2 regions of the Streptomyces sp. NPDC006925 genome follow, and region 1 is predicted to be linked to the other one. Evidence: riboswitches for the same ligand, from Rfam matches in the RefSeq annotation. Region 1 holds a riboswitch; the other holds the start of a gene.
What was found. Region 1 has a riboswitch for glycine ahead of gcvT (glycine cleavage system aminomethyltransferase GcvT). Riboswitches for the same ligand answer to the same signal wherever they lie in the genome.
Positions count from the first base shown of each region.

Region 2: it holds a riboswitch for glycine, as region 1 does, so the genes downstream of both, gcvP (aminomethyl-transferring glycine dehydrogenase) here and gcvT (glycine cleavage system aminomethyltransferase GcvT) in region 1, are expected to answer to the same signal.

Region 1 is NZ_JBIAGB010000005.1:34,364-42,239, forward strand. It holds gene ACFYNS_RS09610 (ABC transporter permease) at 1-412, opposite strand, end outside; gene ACFYNS_RS09615 (enhanced serine sensitivity protein SseB C-terminal domain-containing protein) at 729-1,529, opposite strand; gene ACFYNS_RS09620 (enhanced serine sensitivity protein SseB C-terminal domain-containing protein) at 1,725-2,531, opposite strand; gene ACFYNS_RS09625 (hypothetical protein) at 2,712-3,287, shown strand; gene ACFYNS_RS09630 (AAA family ATPase) at 3,265-4,104, opposite strand; glycine riboswitch at 4,257-4,368, shown strand; gene gcvT (glycine cleavage system aminomethyltransferase GcvT) at 4,553-5,680, shown strand; gene gcvH (glycine cleavage system protein GcvH) at 5,774-6,154, shown strand; gene glyA (serine hydroxymethyltransferase) at 6,222-7,496, shown strand; gene ACFYNS_RS09650 (L-serine ammonia-lyase) at 7,631-7,876, shown strand, end outside.
Region 2 is NZ_JBIAGB010000001.1:553,401-561,276, reverse strand. It holds gene ACFYNS_RS02620 (FHA domain-containing protein) at 1-437, shown strand, start outside; gene ACFYNS_RS02615 (MerR family transcriptional regulator) at 456-1,223, shown strand; gene ACFYNS_RS02610 (bifunctional nuclease family protein) at 1,298-1,771, shown strand; gene ACFYNS_RS02605 (MerR family transcriptional regulator) at 2,016-2,660, shown strand; gene ACFYNS_RS02600 (DNA polymerase IV) at 2,741-4,273, shown strand; gene ACFYNS_RS02595 (PRC-barrel domain-containing protein) at 4,189-4,566, opposite strand; glycine riboswitch at 4,701-4,798, shown strand; gene gcvP (aminomethyl-transferring glycine dehydrogenase) at 4,983-7,876, shown strand, end outside.

The DNA of each region.
Region 1 (7,876 bases):
CGAAGATGACGGCGACGAAGGCCGAGAGGAAGCCGACGAGGATCGAGACGCGCGCTCCGTAGACGATCCGGGTGAGGATGTCGCGGCCGCTGACCGGCTCCACGCCGAGCAGATGGTCGGCGGACATCCCGCCCAGCGCACCCTTGGGGGTGCTGAAGAGCGGGTCGATCAGATCTTCGTGGCGCTCGTTCGGCGACTGTCCGGTCAGCGCCGCGAGCACCGGGGCGAAGATCGCGAGCAGCACCAGCAGCAGCACGATCGTGCCGCCGAGCAGCGCCACCTTGTCCCGCTTGAGCCGCTCCCAGGCGATCCGGCCGAGTGAGCGGCCCTCGATCGCCTTCTCGGCCTTGCCGGGTGCCGGCTCCACGGCCGCGGTTTCCGCGATCGTTTCCTCGTGCAGTGGTGCCGTCATCGTGTTGGGGACCCCTTCTCGACCGGCAGTTGACCAGTCCACGCACACCGCTGTAGCGGTCAGAGTTCAGAAGACATTCGAAAGCCGTTGTGGGTGGGAGGCCGACTGCGGCCTTCCGGTGGCTTATGGCTCGGGAGTCTTCATCGCGCTCAGGATCAGTCGCCAGACCTGCCGGGGAATGGATGCGCAACTGTGATGTGACGCGTCATGTTCCGTTATGCGGACGGATAATGACGTTGAGCGGTGTGGGGGCCGGGAATTTGTCCTGATCTGGACCGTCTGCGGATCCGGAAATACGTCCGGATTCCGCCCCTGCTCAGAAGGCGCGCGGGTAGCCGTAACCGGCACCGGGAGCCGGTGGCCGGGAGGCGTCGTATCCGGCCGGAGCGTGTGCGTCCCGGTCGAAGAATGGCCGGGACTGGCTGCGCATCCACATGGCCACGGGGTCGTAGTCGTCCGCCATCGCGACACTGGAGACGGGGAGTCCGTCGGGCACCGCGAGCACCGACTGGGCCATCATCCGGCGGGCCGCCTCGATCGAGGCGGGGGCGCTGTCGTACAGGTCGAGGCCCACGGCCAGGTACGGGACGCCCAGCGCGGGCCGCACCCAGGCGCGGCGCAGCGAGCGGACGACAGGGGTCCGGTGGGCGTTCTGCGTCAGCAGCGCATAGAACTGCGGGATCTCCAGGGTCGGCTCGCTGATCCGCAGCGGCCCGGCGGGAAGCTGGTCGAGGCCGACCGCGATCCGCCGCAGATCCAGCCAGGGGATGCCGACGCCGCCGCCGGGAGCGTGCGGATTCAGCCAGATCCCCCAGCGGTCGGCGAAGAGGGCCGCAGCGATCTCCCGTCCGGCGACGACCTCGTGGGCGCGGTTCCAGCCGGAAGCCGCCAGCTCCTGGGCCGAGGTGACACAGGGTGCGTAGCCGTACCCGGCGACGTCCATGTTTCCGTACTGCGCGTCGGGGGATCCGACCTGCCCGTTCCACAGCAGCATCCACACCTGGCTGCCGGCGAGCGCCTGGAGCAGGGCCTCGTAGTTCTCGTAGCTCTCGTAGGTGCCGTGCCCGCCGGGCGCCACCCGCCGCAGCAGCGTCTCGACGCTCTCACCCGCGCTCACCTGGGCCGCCTTTCCACCTCTGCCGCCGTTCCTGGCTCGTCGCCCCGCACCGCCATCCAACCAGCTTACGAGCGGACCGGGACATCGGTACTCGTACTCAGCTCGGGTCCGGCAACCGGCGCGCGCCGCTCCGCATCCGGGCCGCGAACGGCACCTCACCGGCACCGTGGCCCACCACCGTCCCTGGCGCCGCGCTCAGCTGTGGTTCTCGCGGTCGTAGAACGGACGTACGCACTGCCGCAGCCAGTCCACGACCGGGTCGTCGGCCGCGTCGAGCAGCACCATCTGGACCGGCCAGCGCACCGGCGCCACGTGCAGCGCCCTGCCGAGCGCGTCGTGGGCCGCCTGCCGGGCCTCCGGATCGAGGAGGTCGAGCTCTATCCCGACGAGCAGACCGGGCGAATCGCCCTCGGTACTGGCGAGGCCCCGGCGCGCGGTGCGTACGGCCGGGAGCGCGGCGAACTCCGCCGAGGCCGCGGCGAGGAAGGCGAGCGGATCGTCCTGCCAGTCCGGCTCGAACAGCCGCACGCGGGCACCCCGCACGGCCCCGGTGGCGGCCTGCTCGGCGGGGGTGTTGGCGCACAGTTCGGCGACGGCCTCGGCGGACAGCGGAACCCCCACCGTCCCCTCCGGGTTCACGGCGATGCCCACCCCCGCGGGCAGGCCGCGCGCGAATTCCCTGGCCGGTGCGACGGTGAAGGACACATGCGTACCGACGACGCTGAGGAACTGCTGCTCGGAGCTGAAGACCGGCACATGGACCGCGCCGTCCAACTCGATGGTCGGCAGATCCAGTTCCCGGCTCTCCCGGTCGCCGCCCTCCGGCAGCGGGACCCAGACGCTGCTGCGGCCCAGCACCTCCAGCAGCCGGGCGCCCGCGTGCGGCACCTGGAGCGAGGCGGCCAGGGCTTCCTCCAGTTCGTTGCCGGGCCAGCCGCCCCCGTGCCCGGGCCCGAAGTGCTGCGGCTGCTGAGGCTGCGAGGGCTGCGAGGGAACTGTCATACGGCAAGCCTATCCATGATCCCCGCCCGCTCGGAGGGGCCCCTGAGCACCGGTCAGGCCCCCTGGACGAACCGGGACGAACACGAACAGCGACGCTCCGGTTGCGCCCCGCGTCAGATGCCCGAAAGGTGGACTCCGTCCCCATACGTGCCAACCGGCACGCCCCACGGAGGAGAGCACATGCGTGTGAACAGGATCGCCGTCACCGTCACCCTGGCCGGCTCGCTCGCCCTCGGCGCGGCGGGTGCGGCCGCCGCCGCGCCGGTGGTCGGCCACGCCCCGGGGCAGCGGCCCGGCATCCAGCAGCCCGCCGGACCGGATTCCGGGACGGAGCAGGCCAAGCCGAAGCCGTCGGACGACCAGGGCATGGGGCAGTCGGCGCCGCAGCACAAGCCCGCGACCCCCCAGCAGGACCCGATGGCGCAGCACAAGCTCCCGAAGCCGCCCCAACCCGGCGAGAAGCCGTCCGGCCCGCAGAAGCCGTCCGAACCCGGCGAGAAGCCGGCCGAAGGGCAGCAGCCCGCCAAGCCGTCGAAGCCCGCCAAGCCGTCGGAGTCGGCCCAGGAGCAGCAACCCGCGAAGCCGGCCGAGCCCGGGAAGCCCGCCAAGCCCGCCAAGCCGGCCGGACCGACGAAGCCCGCCGCTCAGCAGCCCCCGCGGCCGCAGGCCCCCGGCAAGCCCGCGCTGGGCCAGGCAGGGCAGCAGTCCCCCGCGCAGCAGCCCGTCAAGCCGGTCACCCCGGCAGCGGGCCGCTGACCCCGGTCACCCCCTGAACCCGGTCACCGGTGTCCCCGTCCGCGGCCCCGGCATCCCTCGCGGGTGCCGGGGCCGCGGGCGTCCGCTCGGCTCCGGGTGACGGTACGGTTGGCGGCGCGGTCGGGCCCGGCGGTCCCGCCCACGGGGAGAGCACCAGCGGTACCGCGGCGGGCAGCGGCTCGAAGAGCACGGACCGCACGCCCCGGGCCGCCTCCCGGTCCAGCAGCACCGAGGAGACGCAGCCGCGCGGCAGCCGTCCGGCCTCCGCGGCGGCCCGCAGCCTTCCGACAGCGCGCAGATGCCGCCGGAAGGCGTACCCCGTCACCCGTCTGCCTCGCACGGTCTGCCCGGCCAGCGCGTCCCCGGCGGGGACGTCGAGCAGCAGCAGGTGCAAGGAGCGCCCGCGCCGTACCGCGTCCCGGGCCAGCCAGCGGCGCACCCAGCTCTGCGTGCCGCAGTCGTGCACCATGACGGCCGCACCCGAGCCCAGTGCCGTGCGCAGCGCCGCGTAGTGCGCGAGCCGCACCAGGGGCCGGTAGGCGCCGTACGGCAGCCAGTGCGGCATCCGCGCCTCCCAGCGCTCGCGGGTGTCCTGCGAGTCGATGCGCACCGCGTCGGACCGGGCCGGGACCGCGCGCCGCATGAGCGTGGACTTGCCGCCGCCCGGCAGTCCGGAGACCACCACCACGTCCCCCGCCGGATAGCGCAGCGTCCACCGCCCGGCGGTACGGCGAAGATCGTGCCGGACCGCGGCGCGGGCTGCGGGGCCCGCTCGCGCGCCCCTCGGTACGGCTCCTGCACGGCACGGGCTGCCCACTGGATCTCCCTCCCCTGGCGGCTGTTCGGCCGCCGCCCCAAGTATGTAAAGAAGGAGTAATGCGGTTCAAGGCGAAGAGCTGCTCCGCGGGGGCAGCCACGGCCCGCTCGGCCGTGCCATGATGTGCGCATCCAAACTGCATACCGGCCGTTCGAACCCGCGCGGGAGAGTCCCCGGCAGGCGTGTGCAGTACGCGCACGCCGGGGCGCCGAAGGAGCAAGATCCTCCCTTGAATCTCTCAGGCCCCGTTACCGCGCAGGCTAGGCAGATCTGAAAAGCGGACCGCTGTGCCCCCGCCCCGGCGCGGAGCGGCGGTCCCACCCAAGGTGCAAGCCGGGCTCCAGCCGTTCGGGAGCTGTCGGCGAACCTCTCAGGTTCCGATGACAGATGGGGAGGACATCCACGTCATATCCCCCTATGGGGACGCATCGGGACTCTGGGAGCCTGCATGACTGAGCCACCGGCCATCCGCAAGACCGCGCTGGACGCCACGCACCGTGCGCTGGGCGCCACCATGACCGACTTCGCAGGCTGGGACATGCCGCTGCGCTACGGCAGCGAGCGCGAGGAGCATCTGGCCGTGCGCTCGACCGCCGGTCTCTTCGACCTCTCGCACATGGGCGAGATCACCCTGACCGGGCCGCAGGCCGCCGAACTGCTGGACCACGCGCTGGTCGGCAACCTGTCCAAGCTGGCGGTCGGCCGCGCCCGCTACACCATGATCTGCGACGAGGACGGCGGCATCCTCGACGATCTGATCGTCTACCGGCTGGACGACCAGGAGTACCTGGTCGTGGCCAACGCCGCCAACGCGCAGACGGTGCTGGACGCGCTGGTCGCGCGGCAGGACGGCTTCGGTGCCGAGGTGCGGGACGACCGCGACAGCTACGCGCTCATCGCGGTGCAGGGCCCGGCGGCAGCGGGCATCCTCAAGCAGCTGACCGGCTTCGACGTGGACGGACTGCGCTACTACGCCGGTGAGCGCGACATGGTCGCCGGCAAGTCGGCGCTGATCGCCCGCACGGGATACACCGGCGAGGACGGCTTCGAGCTGTTCGTCTCGCCCGACGACGCCGTGGCGGTCTGGGAGGCGCTGACCGAGGCGGGCCGGGAGGCCGGGCTGACCCCGTGCGGGCTCAGCTGCCGCGACACGCTCCGCCTGGAGGCCGGCATGCCGCTGTACGGGCACGAGCTGTCCACCGCGCTGACCCCGTTCGACGCGGGGCTGGGCCGGATCGTCAAGTTCGAGAAGACCTCGAACGAGGGACGCTTCGTGGGCCGGGACGCGCTGGCGGCGGCCGCCGAGAAGGCCGCGACCGCCCCGCCGCGCAAGCTGGTCGGGCTGGTGTCCGAGGGGCGCCGGGTGCCGCGCGCCGGTTACCCGGTGGTCGCCGACGGTGCGGTTGTGGGCGAAGTCACCTCCGGGGCGCCGTCGCCGACGCTGGGCAAGCCGATCGCCATGGCGTACGTGGACGCGGCACACGCCGAGCCCGGCACGGAGGGGGTCGCGGTCGACATCCGGGGCTCCCACGAGCCGTACGAGGTCGTGGCGCTGCCCTTCTACAAGCGGGCCTGAGCACCCGCCGCCACCGAAGGGCGGCCCGCGCCCCCCGTTCCACCTGCCAAGACCGTGTTCACTGCACCTTTCGCATCCGGGAGAATCAGACTCATGAGCAACCCCCAGCAGCTCCGCTACAGCAAGGAGCACGAGTGGCTGTCGGCCGCCGATGACGGCGTCGCGACGGTCGGTATCACCGAGCACGCCGCCAACGCCCTCGGCGACGTCGTCTTCGTCCAGCTCCCCGAGGTCGGTGACACCGTGACCGCGGGCGAGACCTGCGGCGAACTGGAGTCCACCAAGTCCGTCAGCGACCTCTACTCCCCCGCCTCCGGTGAGATCACCGAGATCAACCAGGACGTGGTGGACGACCCGGCGCTGGTCAACTCCGCCCCGCTGGAGGGCGGCTGGCTGTTCAAGGTGAAGGTCGACGCGCTGCCGGACGACCTGCTCTCGGCCGACGAGTACGCCGCATTCGCCTCGGGCAACTGAGGCGTCCGCCTCGGGGGACCGAGGCTGCTTGCCCACCCCGCCGCCACTTCCCAGGGACGGTTCTTCCATGTCGCTTCTGAACGGCTCTCTCCACGAGGTCGACCCCGACGTCGCCGCCGCCGTCGACGCCGAACTCCACCGCCAGCAGTCCACCCTCGAGATGATCGCCTCGGAGAACTTCGCTCCGGTCGCCTCCATGGAGGCCCAGGGCTCGGTCCTCACGAACAAGTACGCCGAGGGCTACCCCGGGCGCCGCTACTACGGCGGCTGCGAGTACGTCGACGTGGTCGAGGACCTGGCCCGCGACCGGATCAAGGCGCTGTTCGGCGCCGAGGCCGCCAACGTGCAGCCGCACTCCGGTGCCCAGGCGAACGCCGCTGCGATGTTCGCACTGCTCAAGCCGGGCGACACCATCCTGGGCCTGGATCTGGCGCACGGTGGGCACCTCACCCACGGCATGAAGATCAACTTCTCCGGCAAGCTCTACAACGTCGCCGCCTACAAGGTCGACGAGCAGACCGGCCGGGTCGACATGGACGAGGTCGAGCGGCTGGCCAAGGAGCACCGCCCGCAGCTGATCATCGCGGGCTGGTCCGCCTACCCGCGGCAGCTCGACTTCGCCGCCTTCCGCCGCATCGCCGACGAGGTCGGTGCGCTGCTGATGGTGGACATGGCGCACTTCGCCGGCCTCGTCGCCGCCGGGCTGCACCCGAGCCCGGTGCCGTACGCGGACATCGTCACGACCACCACGCACAAGACCCTCGGCGGTCCGCGCGGCGGGGTGATCCTGTCGAAGAAGGAGTACGCCAAGAAGATCAACTCCGCGGTCTTCCCGGGTCAGCAGGGCGGTCCGCTGGAGCACGTGATCGCGGCGAAGGCCGTCGCCTTCAAGGTCGCCGCCAGCGACGACTTCAAGGACCGCCAGCAGCGCACGCTCTCCGGCGCGCGGATCCTCGCCGAGCGCCTGCTGCGCGAGGACACCGTCGGCGCCGGCGTCTCGGTGCTCTCCGGCGGCACGGACGTCCACCTGGTCCTGGTCGACCTGCGCAACAGCGAGCTGGACGGGCAGCAGGCCGAGGACCGGCTCCACGACGTCGGCATCACCGTCAACCGCAACGCCGTCCCCAACGACCCTCGGCCCCCGATGGTGACCTCGGGCCTGCGCATCGGGACGCCCGCGCTGGCGACCCGCGGCTTCCAGGACGAGGACTTCACCGAGGTCGCCGACATCATCGCCGAGGCCCTGCTGCCGGGCTTCGACGACACCAAGGGCAAGGCACTCGCCGCGCGGGTCACCGCCCTCGCGGAGAAGCACCCGCTCTACCCCACGCTGGGCAAGTAGTCCTCCGCAGGACTCCCCGGAGCCCCCGAGCGGGGCTCCTCCCCCGCCGGAGGGGCCGCACCCGGCCCCTCCGGCACCCACCGCTCCGCACCAGGACACAACCCGCTGGCCCGCCAAGGGCTTGGAGCCGCACCATGGCAATCTCCGTCTTCGACCTGTTCTCGATCGGCATCGGCCCCTCCAGTTCCCACACCGTGGGCCCGATGCGCGCCGCCCGCATGTTCGCGCGCCGGCTGAAGAACGAGGGCGCGCTGGCGCACACCGCCTCCGTACGCGCCGAACTGTTCGGCTCCCTCGGCGCGACCGGCCACGGCCACGGCACCCCCAAGGCCGTCCTGCTGGGCCTGGAGGGCGAGTCCCCGCGCACGGTCGACGTGGAG
Region 2 (7,876 bases), on a different contig from region 1:
GTGCGTCGGAGACGACGTCGACGATCTCCATCTCCGGGCTGGAGGCGTACGACTCGGAGTCCACCGGCCAGCACGCCTCCCCCGTGCTGCCCCCCGAGGCGCAGTCCGCCGTGGACGCGCTGCCCATGGGCTCGGCGCTGCTGATCGTGCGGCGGGGTCCGAACTCGGGCAGCAGGTTCCTTCTCGACGGGGACCTGACGACCGCCGGGCGCCATCCGGAGAGTGACATCTTCCTGGACGACGTGACCGTCTCGCGCCGTCACGTGGAGTTCCGGCGCGGCTCCGACGGCGTCTTCACGGTCGCCGACGTCGGCAGCCTGAACGGCACCTACGTCAACCGGGAGCGGATGGAGACGGCCGTGCCGCTCGGGAACGGCGACGAGGTGCAGATCGGGAAGTACCGGCTGGTCTTCTACGCGAGCCAGCACACCGTCTGATTCCCGGCAGGGAGGCTCATGCAGCACAAGCCGTCCGGCGGTGCCCGTGCGGGCACCGCCACCGCCCCGCTGAGCGGTCCGATGAGCATCGGCGCCGTGCTGCGTGTGCTCCGCTCCGAGTTTCCCGAGCTCACCGTGGCCAGGATCCGGTTTCTGGAGGCGGAGGGACTGGTGGAGCCGGTCCGCTCGCCGTCCGGTGGCCGCCGGTTCCGGGACGCGGATGTGGAGCGGCTGGGCCAGGTGCTGCGGCTGCAGCGCGACCACTGCCTCTCGCTGCGCGCCATCAGGGAGCACCTGGGGGCGTCCGGCAGGGGCGCACCCTCTTCGGCGGTGCCGGTCGCCGTTCCGCGCCGTGCCGGGCTCGGGAGGCCACCCGCCCCGGAGCCCGGCCCGGCACCCGCGGTCTCCGCTGTCCGTACCGGGCGCCGGGAGCTGCTCGGGTCCGCGGGTGTGCGGGAGGAGGAGCTGGCCGAGTGGGAGGAGTACGGGCTGCTCGGACCGGCCGAGGACGGCACCTACCGGCTTGCCGACGTGGCCGTGGCCCGACTGGTGGCCCGGCTCGGACAGCACGGGGTGGAGGCGCGGCATCTGCGGTCCGTCAAGGCCGCCGCCGACCGGCAGCTCGCCCTGGCCGAGCAGCGCGTCGCGCCGCTGCGGCGCCATCCGGACCGGCGGACCAGGATGGATGCCGAGAGCACGGCGGAGGAGCTGGCCGCTCTCTCCGTAGGGCTCTACGGGGCCTTCATGGCCTCCGGAGCGCCTCCGGACCGCACGCGGTGTGACTGAATCAGCACACGGATGCCGGTGCCGGACGGCTGCCCGACTACCCAAACAGGCGCGGCACGGCCTAGGGTTGCTGTGTGAATGAGCTCGACGTCGTGGGTGTCCGGGTGGAAATGCCCACCAACCAACCGATCGTGCTCCTGCGAGAAGTGGGAGGCGACCGCTACCTCCCCATTTGGATCGGCCCTGGGGAGGCGACCGCGATCGCCTTCGCGCAGCAGGGCATGACCCCCGCACGCCCACTCACCCATGACCTGTTCAAGGACGTCCTGGAAGCAGTGGGTCAGGAGCTGACCGCGGTCCGCATCGTGGATCTGCGGGAAGGCGTGTTCTACGCGGAGCTGGTCTTCGCCAGCGGAGTGGAAGTCAGTGCCCGTCCGTCCGACGCCATAGCGCTCGCCCTGCGCACCGGAACGCCGATCTACGGCAGCGACGATGTGCTGGACGACGCGGGAATCGCGATCCCGGACGAGCAGGAGGACGAGGTGGAGAAGTTCCGCGAGTTCCTCGACCAGATCTCCCCGGAGGACTTCGGCACCAGCAGCCAGTGACGCTCCGTCGATGAGGAGCCGCGGTCTGGCGCTTCCGGCCGGTGGCCGGGGAGGGGTGCGCGCCGAGCGCGCCCACCGGGCATTCGGCCAGTTTTTCCCCGTCTTCGGGTACGCGAAACCACTCTCCCGGGCACTATCACTCGCCGTGCCGAGTGTGGCGATCATTGACGCACTCGGAGTGACTGCCTACCTTCATGTGGGCAGGTTCCGGGGGTGACCCGGGATGTGAAGGACGGAGGTCGGCGTGACAAGCACCGGCGGCGAAGGTACGGCGGCTGGCGACTCGTCCCTACTCGGCGGCCCGATTCCGGCCTCCGGCCAGGAGGCGCCCCCGGGGCGGCCGTGCCCCGCATCCTCCCCGGCAGGTGCCGTCGGCCCGGGCGGCGACGCTCCCTCGGAGCAGGTCGGCTACCGCGGCCCCACCGCCTGCTCGGCGGCCGGGATCACCTACCGGCAACTCGACTACTGGGCCCGGACCGGGCTGGTCGAGCCCAGTATCCGCCCCGCCTACGGCTCGGGCAGCCAGCGGCTCTACAGCTTCCGGGACATCGTCGTCCTCAAGATCGTCAAACGGTTGCTGGACACCGGTGTCTCGCTGCAGAACATCCGCGCGGCCGTCCGGCATCTGCGTTCCGGAGGCCGCACCGACCTGGCGCGGATGACGCTGATGAGCGACGGGGCCACGGTCTACGAGTGCTCCTCACCCGACGAGGTCGTCGATCTCCTGCAGGGCGGCCAGGGCGTCTTCGGAATCGCCGTCGGCGTCGTCTGGAAGGACGTCGAGGGCGCGCTCTCCCGTCTGCACGGGGAGCGTGTCGACACCGGTGAGACGCTCGTGCGGGACCACCCCGAGGACGAGCTCGCCCGGCGCCGCAACCGCGCCGGTTAGCGCTTCCGCCTCCGCTCGGCGCAGCCGCCGGGCACGCCGCGGCCGCGTAGTGTCAGTGGCGTACGGCAGCATCGGGGGGTGTGAGGACCCAGCCGACCATCCTGCATCTGGACATGGACGCCTTCTTCGCCGCGGTGGAGCAGGCGTCCAAGCCCAGCCTGCGCGGGAAGCCGGTGGTGGTCGGCGGTCTCGGGCCCCGCGGGGTGGTCTCCACCGCGTCCTACGAGGCCCGGCGCTTCGGGGTGCACTCCGCGATGCCCACGGCGCAGGCGCGGCGGCTGGCGCCGAACGCGGCGTATCTGGGCGCCAGGTTCGGGCTCTACCGCGCGGTCAGCGACGTGGTGATGGAGCTGCTGCACGCCCTCTCGCCCCTGGTGGAGCCGCTGAGCCTCGACGAGGCGTTCGTGGACCTGGAGGCCGGAGAGGCCCTGGAAGGGACGCAGGGTGGCGCTGAAGGGGCGCGTGAGGTCGGTGAGCGGCTGCGGCGGGACATCGCGACAGCGACGGGGCTGACCGGCTCGGTGGGGCTCGCGGGGTCCAAGATGCTGGCGAAGATCGCCTCGGAGCAGGCGAAACCGGACGGGCTGGTGCTCATCCCGGTGGGCACCGAGCGCGGGATGCTGGCACCGCTGCCGGTGCGGACCCTGCCCGGGGTCGGGCCGGCCACCGCGGAGGTGCTGCGCAGGGCGGGGATCAGCACCGTGGGCGAGATCGTGGAGGCCGGGGAGGACGAACTGCTGCGGCTGCTCGGAAAGGCGCACGGCACGTCGGTCCACGCGATGGCGCACGGGGTCGACGACCGCCCGGTGGTGGCCGAACGGGACGCCAAGTCGGTCTCCGTGGAGGACACCTACGACGTCGACCTCACCGACCGCACCCGGGTCCGGCTGGAGGTGGAGCGGCTGGCCGGGCGCTGTGTGACGCGCCTGCGCGCGGCGGGGCGGTCCGGCCGCACGGTCGTCATCAAGGTGCGCAGCTACGACTTCTCCACCCTCACCAGATCCGAGACGCTCCGGGGCCCCACCGATGACGTCGGTGTCGTACGCGAGGCGGCGCTGCGGCTGCTGGACGGGGTGGACACCACGGCCGGCGTGCGGCTGCTCGGCGTGGGCGTCAGCGGGCTCGCCGACTTCACCCAGGAGGACCTGTTCGCGCAGGCCCAGGCGGCCCAGGGGCCCGCCGCCGCCCATGAGGCCGGTACGGAGACCGGGGCAGGCGGCCCGGCGGGGCCCGGGCGGGACGCCGGGGAGCGGTCTGGGGCGGTCCCGGGGGCCGGAGAGGCGGCCGCCGTCGAGGAACCGGGCGCGGCGGTGCCCGCGGACCGGCGCTGGATCCCCGGCCGGGATGTGCGCCATGCCGTCCACGGGCGGGGCTGGGTGCAGGGCAGCGGCGTCGGGAAGGTCACCGTACGGTTCGAGGAGCCGGACTCGGCACCCGGCCGGGTGCGCACCTTCTCCGTCGACGATCCGCAACTGGAGACCGCCGAACCGGTCATGCTGGGCGCGGGTGTCGCCGGCCTCGCCGCTGATCAGTCCCCGGCGCCGGCTATCCGCCCGAAATCCCGGTCCGCCGACGGAGACGCCTCCCCGCCGACGGGCACGTCGAGGCCGTAGTGGCGGTAGAGCTCCAGCTCCTGCTGGGGGGAGAGGTGGCGGCCGACGCCGAAGTCGGGGGCGCTCTTGATCAGAGCCCGCTCGAACGGGACCCTCAGCCCCCTCTCGTCCAGGTCGGAGGGCTCCAGCGGGACGAAGGCGTCACGGCTGAAGAGGCCCGTGCGCAGCGCGGCCCATTCCGGGTCGCCTGTGGCGTCGTCGAGATACACCTCGTCCACGGTGCCGATCTTGGTTCCTGCACGGTCGAACGCCTTGCGGCCGATCAGGCTTCGCGGATCTGTTCCGGTCTGCACGGGGCGCCTCCACCAGGTCGCGACGCGCTGTTTCTGCGCGTACTCACCACGAAACGGCACTTTTCGACTATTGGCCACTCGGGCGCACGCCGGGTTACCACGCCAGGGGGCGCTGATACTCTCGAGGTGGCTGTCGACCCCGTGCGGGAGAGTCCTCCGGTGCAGTTTCCGGAGGCGCCGAAGGAGCAACTCCTCCCCGGAATCTCTCAGGCTCACGTACCGTGCGGACGAGGTCACTCTGGAAAGCAGGGCGGGCCCGGACCAGCACACCGAAGCCCTCCCTCACCGACGGTGTAAGCCGAGCGTCCGGCACGTGGCTCGGTGAAACTCTCAGGTCAGATGACAGAGGGGGAGGCCGTCCGGGCACCCGTGGAAGGTGCCCCTCGCAGGTCGCACAGACCAGGAGGCCCCCGCAGATGACTTCCCCTCGCACCCCGCTCTCGGCGCTGGAGAGCGGCATCCCCTTCGAGAGTCGCCACATCGGACCCGACGCCGGTGCCCAGGCCAAGATGCTCGCCCAGGTCGGTTACGGGTCGCTCGACGAGCTGACCGGCGCGGCCGTGCCCGAGGTGATCCGGAGCACCGAGCGGCTGAAGCTCCCCGACGCGCGGAGCGAGGCCGACGTGCTGGCCGAACTGCACACCCTCGCGCGGCGCAACCAGGTCCTGCACTCCATGATCGGCCTGGGCTACTACGGCACCTTCACGCCGCCGGTGATCCTGCGCAACGTCATGGAGAACCCCGCCTGGTACACGGCCTACACCCCCTACCAGCCGGAGATCTCGCAGGGCCGGCTGGAGGCGCTGCTCAACTTCCAGACCGTCGTCTCCGACCTGACCGGGCTGCCCACCGCCGGTGCCTCGCTGCTGGACGAGCCCACGGCCGCCGCCGAGGCGATGGCCCTCTCCCGCCGGGTCGGCAAGGCCGGCAAGCGGGGCGGCGGCGTGTTCCTGGTCGACGCCGACTGCCTGCCGCAGACCGTGGCGGTGCTGCGTACCCGCGCCGAGCCGACCGGTGTGGAGATCGTGGTCGCCGACCTGGCCGAGGGCATCCCCGCGGGGCTCACCGAGCGGGGGATCTTCGGGGTGCTGCTCCAGTACCCGGGCGCCTCCGGAGCGATACGCGACCAGCGCCGCACCGTCGAGCAGGCGCACGAACTCGGCGCGGTGGTCACCGTCGCCGCCGACCTGCTGGCGCTGACGCTGCTGACCTCCCCCGGCGAGCTGGGCGCGGACATCGCCGTCGGCTCCAGCCAGCGGTTCGGGGTGCCGATGGGCTTCGGCGGACCGCACGCGGGCTACATGTCCGTCCGCGAGCAGTTCGCCCGCAGCCTGCCCGGGCGGCTCGTCGGGGTCTCCAAGGACGTGGACGGAGAGCAGGCGTACCGCCTCGCCCTGCAGACCCGTGAACAGCACATCCGGCGGGAGAAGGCCACCAGCAACATCTGCACCGCGCAGGTGCTGCTGGCGGTGATGGCCGGGATGTACGCCGCGTACCACGGTCCGGACGGGCTGGCGGCGATCGCCCGCCGCACCCACCGGTACGCGGCACTGCTCGCGGCCGGGCTGCGGGACGGCGGGGTCGAGATCGTCCACGACAGCTTCTTCGACACCGTCACCGCGCGCGTCCCGGGCCAGGCCGCCCAGGTCACCGAGCGGGCCCGTGAGGCGGGGGTCAATCTGCGGCTGGTGGACGCCGACCACGTCGGCGTCGCCTGCGACGAGACCACGGGCCGGGACCAGCTCACCACCGTGTGGCAGGCGTTCGGTGTCGCGGCTGCGCAGGCCGACCTCGACGAGCTGGACGCGGCCACCGGCGACGCGCTCCCGGCCGACCTGCTGCGTACCGACGAGTACCTCACCCACCCGGCCTTCCACGAGCACCGCTCCGAGACCGCGATGCTGCGCTACCTGCGCCGGCTGGCCGACCGGGACTACGCGCTGGACCGCGGCATGATCCCGCTGGGGTCCTGCACGATGAAGCTCAACGCCACCACGGAGATGGAGCCGGTCACCTGGCCGGAGTTCGGCGCGCTGCACCCCTTCGCGCCCGCGGAGCAGGCCGAGGGGTATCTGACGCTGATCCGCGAGCTGGAGGAGCGGCTGGCCGAGGTCACCGGCTACGACAAGGTCTCCCTCCAGCCCAACGCGGGCTCGCAGGGTGAACTGGCCGGGCTGCTGGCGGTCCGCGCCTACCATCGTGCCAACGGCGAGCCCGGGCGCACCGTCTGCCTCATCCCTTCATCGGCGCACGGCACCAACGCGGCCAGCGCGGTGATGGCGGGGATGACGGTCGTGGTCGTCAAGACCAGCGACAACGGCGACGTGGACGTGGCCGACCTGCATGCCAAGATCGAGCAGTACGGCGACGAGCTGGCCGTTCTGATGGTCACCTACCCGTCCACGCACGGAGTGTTCGAGGAACACATCACCGAGGTCTGCGCAGCCGTGCACGACGCGGGCGGCCAGGTGTACGTGGACGGCGCCAACCTGAACGCGCTGCTGGGGCTGGCGAGGCCGGGGCGCTTCGGCGCCGACGTCTCGCACCTGAACCTGCACAAGACGTTCTGCATCCCGCACGGCGGGGGCGGCCCCGGCGTCGGTCCGATCGGGGTGCGTGCGCACCTGGCCCCGTATCTGCCCAACCACCCGCTGCAGCCCGCCGCGGGGCCCGCGACGGGGATCGGCCCGGTCTCCGGGGCGCCGTGGGGATCGGCCGGCATCCTGCCCATCTCCTGGGCGTACGTCCGGCTGATGGGGGCCGAGGGGCTGCGCAGGGCCACCCAGGTGGCGGTGCTGAGCGCCAACTACATCGCCAAGCGGCTGGAGCCGCACTATCCGGTGCTCTACGCGGGACCCCACGGACTGGTGGCGCACGAGTGCATCATCGACGTGCGCCCGCTGACCAAGCAGACCGGAGTGAGCATCGACGACGTCGCCAAGCGGCTGATCGACTACGGGTTCCACGCGCCGACGATGTCCTTCCCCGTGGCCGGGACGCTGATGATCGAGCCGACGGAGAGCGAGGACCTGAACGAGGTCGACCGGTTCTGCGAGGCGATGATCGCCATTCGTGCGGAGATCGAGAAGGTCGGTACGGGGGAGTGGGACGCGGAGGACAACCCGTTGCGCAACGCCCCGCACACCGCCGCCATGCTGGGCCGTGAGTGGCAGCAGGGGTACGGCCGTGAGGAGGCGGTCTTCCCCGCCGGTGTGCACGCGGGTGACAAGTACTGGCCGCCGGTGCGCCGGATCGACGGCGCGTACGGGGACCGCAACCTGGTCTGCTCCTGCCCGCCGATCGCGGAGTA